One region of the Pseudidiomarina tainanensis genome, then DNA from elsewhere that is predicted to be linked to it. Evidence: predicted binding sites of a transcription regulator. Region 1 holds the regulator's gene; the other holds the start of a gene.
The links. The regulator ArgR, encoded in region 1, controls arginine synthesis, uptake and breakdown. The targets are predictions, from matches to a motif close to ANTGAATANNTATTCANT.
Positions count from the first base shown of each region.

Region 2: a site for ArgR is predicted at 2,294-2,311, ahead of BM292_RS01235 (citrate synthase). Genes of this name have one in related genera too.

Region 1 covers NZ_FOYU01000001.1:1,280,803-1,285,021, forward strand. Annotated here, with positions in the region: gene ispB (octaprenyl diphosphate synthase) at 1-534, opposite strand, end outside; gene rrtA (rhombosortase) at 605-1,066, opposite strand; gene mdh (malate dehydrogenase) at 1,173-2,105, opposite strand; gene argR (transcriptional regulator ArgR) at 2,296-2,769, shown strand; gene BM292_RS06230 (Dyp-type peroxidase) at 2,885-3,796, opposite strand; gene BM292_RS06235 (DUF885 domain-containing protein) at 4,021-4,219, shown strand, end outside.
Region 2 covers NZ_FOYU01000001.1:275,194-279,412, forward strand. Annotated here, with positions in the region: gene BM292_RS01230 (efflux RND transporter periplasmic adaptor subunit) at 1-654, opposite strand, end outside; gene BM292_RS01235 (citrate synthase) at 947-2,227, opposite strand; gene sdhC (succinate dehydrogenase, cytochrome b556 subunit) at 2,725-3,099, shown strand; gene sdhD (succinate dehydrogenase, hydrophobic membrane anchor protein) at 3,093-3,449, shown strand; gene sdhA (succinate dehydrogenase flavoprotein subunit) at 3,450-4,219, shown strand, end outside.

The sequences.
Region 1 (4,219 bases):
GGCTGCTTCAAAGAGCTTGCCAGTTTTGCCGTAGATTACATCAAAGTAGCTTGCTTCGGTGGTGTCTGGGTCGTTGCAGTTCATTAACTGCAACACTTCGCCTTCGGAAATGATATTGGTCGCATCGGCGAGAATCTTCATCACCTTCATGGAATTCAACGTCACCATCAGCTGAAATGCGCGGGTATAGAGAAAGTCACCAACCAACACACTCGCTTCGTTACCGAACACGGCATTCGCGGTTTCTTTGCCGCGGCGCAATTCTGATGCATCGACAACATCATCGTGTAATAGTGTAGCCGTGTGGATAAATTCAATGATTGTAGCGAGGGTTAAATGCCCTTGCCCTTCGTAATTTACGGCACGTGCAGCGGTCACGGCAAGTAGCGGGCGCAAGCGTTTGCCACCACTATTGACAATATACAGACCCAATTGATTGATAAGAGCGACATCCGACTGCAGTTCAGCACCAATCAGCTGGTTCACTCCGGTCATGTCGGCGGCCATCAAGGCGTTGATTTCTGATAACTTCATAGCTTCAGTGTGACTGTTAAATTAAGCCAAAGATTGTACACGAAATTAGCGAATGAACACAGTCGATTAGCTACTTGGTATTGCGCTTCAACGCAAGTTTTTCGGCAAAAACTAGACTAACTGCGCCTATCGCCCCGCCGACATGTGCAAATACAGCAATTGCATCGCCTGTTTCTGGTTGATCCCAGTCCATCAAGATTTTTATTACTAAGGCGGCGAACACGACACCGCCAATCCAGTTGCGGTTGAGTGTATCTTTGAGCGCCGCGTAAGCGAACACCCCATAAAGAGTGCCGGAGAAACCAGCGTAGACTTCGTACGTGGGAGCCCCGAAGAGTTCGATAATACTGCTGGAAAGCAAAATTGGGACAATAACGATCCAGTTATGCGGTGTTTTTAGTTGCTCTGGGAATAGTAACCAAGCTATCCAAACACCGGCGATGTTGAACCATAAGTGCGGTGCATCGTGATGCATGAATTGACTGGTTATAAGTTGCCACCAAGCACCATCCATCACGCGCGGATAGCGCATTAATAAATCGTCGTGCCAAGGTGTGAGAAAATAAAAGCAACAAAAAAGCAGAGCACTTATCACGATGGGTGGTAAGACGCTCTGCTTAGGCATTGTGAAGCTGTTCTTATTTAACGAAATCTAAGCCGATTTGAATGTCGTTTTTCAGACCATCCAACATGTCAGCTTTCGCTTTTTCTTCGTAAGCACTGAGTTCGCCATACGACAGAATTTCTTCAACACCATTCGCGCCAAGGCGAACTGGGTGAGCGAAAAACAAAGCATCTTTGCCATCAGTTTCAACGTAGGTGCATTCAACAACGCTGTTGTCGCCTTGCAACGCTTTAACCAACGATAGACAGAAACGCGCTGCTGCTTGACCCATTGATAAGGTCGCTGAGCCGCCGCCAGCTTTCGCTTCAACAACTTCAGTACCAGCGTTTTGGATGCGCTTGGTTAAGGCTTCGATTTGCTCATCAGTGAAGCTCAGGCCAGTTTGTGACAACAATGGCAAAATAGTCGTGCCGCTGTGACCACCGATAACTGGAACGGTTACTTCAGCTGGGTTTTTGCCGTGAATTTCAGCAACAAAAGTTTCTGCACGAATCACGTCAAGTGTGGTCACACCGAACAATTTGTTCTTGTTGTATACGCCTTTTTTCTCAAGAACTTTCTTCGCGATAGCAACAGTTGTGTTGACTGGGTTCGTGATAATACCAACACAGGCATTCGGGCAGTTGTCAGCAATTGCTTCAACCAAGTTAGCAACGATACCAGCGTTGATGTTAAATAAGTCTGAACGATCCATACCTGGCTTACGTGGTACACCGGCTGGAATCAATACGATATCGCTACCAACTAATGCTGATGCTAAATCGTCTTTGCCGTAGCCTTTTACAGACACCGCGGTTGGAATGTGGCTGAGATCAACAGCAACACCAGGAACAACAGGCGCTACGTCATACAACGCTAGCTCAGAACCAACCGGTAATTGGGTTTTCAAAAGTAATGATAGTGCTTGGCCGATACCGCCAGCTGCACCTAAAACTGCAACTTTCATCTCAGACTCCATCCAGTTATGTGGGGAAATTTTAGGCCGAAAACTTTACTCTTTTTACGCCCAAATTACAACCAAGGGCGCTGTTATGCGCGCTCTGAAATCCTTGCGTAACTCTTGCTTAAGTCTGCCGCACGTATATGATGGACGATTATTTTGAGAATTATTTTGCACGAAGAATTGAGCGATTAACATGCCAACTAAAAAAACAGAAGACATGATTGAAGCCTTCAAGGCGCTATTAAAAGAAGAGCGATATGGTTCGCAAGGTGAAATAGTCGACGCCTTGAAGGAATTGGGTTTCGCAAACATTAGTCAATCGAAAGTGTCGCGTATGTTGAGCAAATATGGTGCCGTTCGTACGCGCAATGCACGACAAGAAATGGTCTACTGTTTACCCGCCGAACTTGGTATTCCAAGCACCCGTGCGCCATTAACCCAGCTTGTTTTAGATATACAGCATAATGATGTGATGGTGATTATTCGCACCACACCAGGCGCAGCTCAATTGATTGCTCGCTTGCTTGATTCGGTTGGCAAAAAAGAAGGCGTGTTGGGTACCATTGCGGGCGATGACACGATTTTCATTGCACCGCTGAAGGTGTCGGAGATTGATTTCACGCTACAAAACGTGAAAAAGCTATTTGAACAACAGCAAGAGCGTTGATCGTTATTCGTGCGCTGCGCTGTTCGTCCGTTCGGCTACGCCTCACTGTTCGTTGCGTTGTCGAACAGCGCGAAGCGCGGACGAACAGTGAACGAAGTGAACGTACGAATAACGATTAACGGTTTTTAAGGAACTCGATGGAGGGGGCGAAATAGGCTGCGTTAGCCGTCGCCTCAATGTAATCCAGTAACGGATCATACTCACCCTGCTCGTCCGCAACATATCGATTGCGCAACCATTGCACCACATGTTTTGGCTTACCGGTAAAGTACATCGCCAACTGGCCTTGCTCGCGTAAATTTCCCCACGGCATGTTTTGTCGCAGTAACTCTAATGGCTGATCGTTGGCATCAATTAAGCGCGCTTTTTGCGTGTGGGTGACCATGCTTAAAACCGCTTCGCTAATCCGTTCGCCGGTTACTTTTTTACGCCCCATCACATGCTCTTGAATTTCCGTGCTTAATTGCTCCCAGCGGCGCAAATCATAGCGGAACTTTTGCGTAAAGACATAGCTGCCACCTTTGAAAATAGCATCATCGGCAACCACAGATACTTCGCGTCGACGCATGCCTCGTGGATTGTCAGGCGAGTCAATAAAGCCCAGTAAATCGCGGCCATCCATAAAGCGGAAGGTATTATTTTGTTCGACTAATTCGACATCGTGACCGAGCCACTCCATGAGTGTGCGTGCTGCTTGAAAATTCACATCAAATCGATCAGAGCGAATGCAAAGCAATAAATCAGCTGACTCTCGCGGTGTTTGTCTATCGCCGTCACTCAAATCCGGAAAACTAGCAAGCTGTAGCGGACGCACGTCTGGATAAAGTACATCCCAATAATCACTGCCAATGGCGATAAAGCCGTTGAGCATCGACTCTGAAAAACGTACATCGAGGTCATCGATGAGCTGTGGCACCCGCGCTAATTTACGGCGCATATAATCGGCATCATCGGTCATAACATTCAATAAAAGCGTTATGCCGTGTAGATTGGGTTCTGCATAAATGCCGGTTTGCGCGTTATTCATAGATTCCTCATTGGCCACAATTTAGCGCGGTTCCTCGCCGAAATTAACGCATCAATCGCAATGCTCTTGTGGTAAAGGTTTGGTTGTGCCATAGATTGGTTTTAATTGATAAATGATTTTTACCATAAATTGACACGTTTGTTGATGCTTGTTGATATAAAAGTCTAGCAAATTCATGTCATATTAAAACGTTATAACTCATTGAGCCAACTGCCGGAGATATCATGCGTTCAGATTTAACCGTTGTGTCACGCAAAAAACCACTGTTTCAAGCGACCTTATTAGCAACCTCACTCACTTTTTTACTCGGCGGTTGTGCCGCGACACAAGAACCGAAACCTGATATCGCAACGAAACAAGTTGTTGAAAGTGCAGATAGCCGTTATCAAACGCTGGCCAATGATATTTATGAAAAGCTACAAG
Region 2 (4,219 bases), 1.0 Mb from region 1:
GCGTTGTAGTTCGCGCTCAGGCAAGTAGACATTACTTTGCAAAACATCTGATGCCACAATGTGGAAGAGCTTTTGCTGTTCATACTGACGTACAAGATTGCCAGGTTTAACGTAGCGATACGCAACGTAGCCACTGATTGGCGCGCGGATTTCAGTTTCGGCAAGATTTAGTGCTGCCATGTCGTATTTAGCTTGCAGCATATCTGCTTGAAAACGTAATTTATCGTAGGCATCGGCACTAATCATTTCGCGTTCGGCCATGTCTTTCACACGTTTTAATTCTTGCTTGATGGAATTTAACTCGGCGTTTGCTTGCGCTACTTGAATGCGATATTCATCGTCGCGCATGTGGGCAAGAATTTGGCCGGCTTTTACGTAATCGCCTTCTTCGACCAAGATTTCCTCGATAATACCGGTCGCCTTGCTCGTCACATCCGCTTCATCACGTGCTTCTAGGGTTGCCGTTGTCTTGAAACTTGAAGTGATCTCACCCGCTTTAACGGTTTGGGTAGCGACTGGAATACGGGCGACTTGAGCTTGCTCTTGCGCCGCTGTTGTTTCGTCATTCGCTCCAGCATCGCTGCAAGCCGCAGTACTGAGGGCCAGAAGTGATGTGAGAGTTAAAACGGCAAAGCGATTGATGTACGTGTTCATTTTCTTATCCCGATTTAGTTCGTTAATCGTTATGGGTTATTCGTTATTCGTAGCTCCGGGTTCTGCGCCGGCGCCTGTCTGTTAAGACTTGGTATCGATATACATGCATAGAACGTGCCAATAATTAAGGTGATGTATTAAAAAGTTGGTTAACCCTTTGTTTTAAAGGCGTTCTAAGAAGGTGTTGGTGTTTTAGATGAGGCGTAACATGGAATGGTTTACGGGCAAGAGAAATAAAAAAAGCACTCCGAAGAGTGCTTTTCACTAACAAGTGGTGAATTTCACCGATTGCTTAGCGCTTGAGTGGCTTAAAATCGCGCTTCGCTTCGCCAGTGTATAACTGACGCGGACGACCAATCTTCTGATTTTCTTCGCCCATCATTTCATGCCAGTGTGAAATCCAGCCAACGGTACGTGATAATGCGAAGATTACTGTGAACATATTGGTTGGAATGCCGATTGCTTTCAAGATAATACCTGAATAGAAATCAACGTTCGGATACAGTTTCTTCTCAACGAAGTAAGGGTCTTCAAGCGCAATGCGCTCAAGCTCCATCGCGACATCTAACAACGGATCGTTGATGTTGAGCTCTTTCAAAACTTCGTGAGCACTTTCGCGCATCACTGTTGCACGTGGGTCGAAGTTTTTATAAACACGGTGACCAAAGCCCATGAGACGGAACGGATCGTTCTTGTCTTTTGCTTTATCAATGTATTTAGGAATGTTTTCGACACTGCCGATTTCTTTCAACATACGCAAACACGCTTCGTTTGCGCCGCCGTGAGCAGGCCCCCACAGTGATGCAACACCTGCTGCAATACACGCATATGGGTTAGCGCCAGAAGAACCAGCCAGACGAACAGTTGAAGTTGATGCGTTTTGTTCGTGGTCTGCATGCAATGTGAAGATACGGTCCATCGCCTTCGCGATAGTCGGACTAATTTTGTAGTCTTCTGCTGGCACTGAGAACATCATGTTCAGGAAGTTCTCTGAATAGCTTAAATCGTTGCGTGGATAGACGAATGGCTGACCAATACTGAATTTGTATGCCATGGCAGCAATCGTTGGCATTTTCGCAATTAAGCGATAAGCGCTACGTAAACGTTGCTTTTCGTCATGAATATCCAAATCGTCGTGATAAAACGATGACAGGGCACCGGTTACTGCACACAGCATCGCCATTGGATGCGCATCGCGACGGAAGCCGTTAAAGAAGTTGTGCAAACCTTGATGAACCATCGTGTGCTTGGTAATGGTTTGCTTAAATTTTGCATACTCTTCTTCGTTCGGTGCTTCACCGTGTAGCAGCATATAACATACTTCGAGATAATCCGCTTGAGTCGCAAGCTGATCAATTGGATATCCGCGATGCAGAAGAATGCCGTTTTCACCGTCGATGTAGGTGATTTTTGATTCACACGAACCGGTTGCTAAAAAGCCTGGGTCGAAGGTGAAAAAACCATGTTTGCCGAGAGTACGCACGTCAATTACATCATAGCCGGCTGTACCAGATAGAACTGGCAATTCAATGGATTGGCCGTCAATCTGCAGGGTGGCTTTACGATCAGCCATAAGGAAATCTCCTTGTTTAAGTCTGCTTCATCACTAAAAGGGCGATAGAATTTACTTGATCTTAACCGTGAATGTCAATTCAAACGACCGTTTAAACCGAATAAATCTGCTGATTCAGGTCAAGTAAAAGCCCGGAAATTTGAGCGAAAGCTCCAATACTGGGTGCTAGTTTAACACGCCATTGTTACGCTACAATGTGACAGTCGGATGACAATCACCTGAAAAAAAATTGAGCCTGAACGTTATACGCCGATCTGCGAAGCGGTTGTATGCGACTAAGGTAGAATTGTCATCGAGTGCTGGATTTTATTGGCTTGATCTATTGATAAATAATTTACGTTTTTAAGCGAAAGACGTCGCTAAGGAATTGTAATTCATAAGCATGGCTTATATACTTTGGCGGCGATCTCACAGGGTCCTCTCTACCATTTCTACGGGACGAGGATGTTTGAAGTTCCGAGCATGTTAACAATGCTTTTCGTAAAGGCACAACAATCGTGAAAAAACAAAGACCTGTAAATTTAGACTTAAACACTATCAGCTTCCCGGCTGCAGCCATTAGTTCCATTCTCCATCGTATCTCTGGCGTGATTATGCTGGTGGGCGTTGGTTTTCTGGTTTGGGCTTTGGCAACCTCACTTCAATCCGCAGAAGGTTTTGACATGGTGCACGGTTTACTGACCGGCTTCATTGCCAAGTTTATCGCTTGGGGCATCATGACCGCGTTGGGTTATCACTTACTTGCTGGCGTTCGCCACATGTTCATGGACATGGGCTATTTTGAAGAACTCGATTCTGGTCGAGTGAGCGCACAGATCGTTTTCGTGTTAGCTATCGTACTTTCAGTACTAGCAGGAGTTTGGTTATGGTAAAAGCAGCTTCAACATTCGGCCGCACCGGTAGCCATGATTTCATCTTGCTCCGTGCGTCAGCCATCATCATGGCGTTGTACACCATCTTCATGGTGAGCTTCCTAGTTTCAGCAGAAGCGATTACGTACGCTACTTGGACCAATTTATTCGCGCACTTGGGTATGAAGATCTTCACCATGTTAGCGCTAACTGCCGTATTGATTCACGGTTGGATTGGTATCTTCCAAGTGTTGACTGACTACGTTAAAAACACGGGCTTACGAGCTTTTCTTCAATACGCAGTATGTGTCGCATTAATCGTATACTGGTTAGCCGGTTTATTGGTTGTGTGGCCAGTGGAGGGTGTCTAAGTGAGCGTACAAACACTCGAATTTGATGCCGTAGTAATCGGCGCTGGCGGCGCAGGTATGCGCGCTGCCTTACAAATTTCGCAATCAGGCATGACTTGTGCCTTGATGTCGAAAGTATTTCCAACTCGTTCTCACACAGTTTCTGCCCAAGGCGGTATCACCGTAGCGCTAGGTAACGCGCACGAAGATAACTGGCAATGGCACATGTTTGATACCGTAAAAGGTTCAGATTACATCGGTGACCAAGACGCCATCGAATATATGTGTAAGACGGGTCCTGAAGCTATTCTAGAGCTTGAAAATATGGGCTTGCCATTCTCACGTTTTGAGAACGGTAAAGTTTATCAACGTCCGTTTGGTGGCCAATCAAAAGAATTCGGTGGCGAACAAGCAGCACGTACTGCTGCAGCAGCTGACCGTACAGGCCATGCGTTGTTGCACTTGTTGTATCAACAGAACGTGAAAAATAAAACTACCGTTTTCTCTGAGTGGTATGCATTAGATTTAGTCAAAAATGACGAGGGTGCGATTGTTGGTGTGACTACACTGAACATCGAAACCGGCGAAATTTTTTACGTCAAAGCTAAAGCCGTTGTGCTAGCGACGGGTGGTGCAGGGCGTATCTATGCATCGACCACGAACGCGCACATCAATACCGGTGACGGTGTTGGTATGGCACTGCGAGCTGGTGTACCAGTTCAAGATATGGAAATGTGGCAGTTCCACCCAACCGGTATCGCCGGAGCGGGTACCTTGGTAACTGAAGGTTG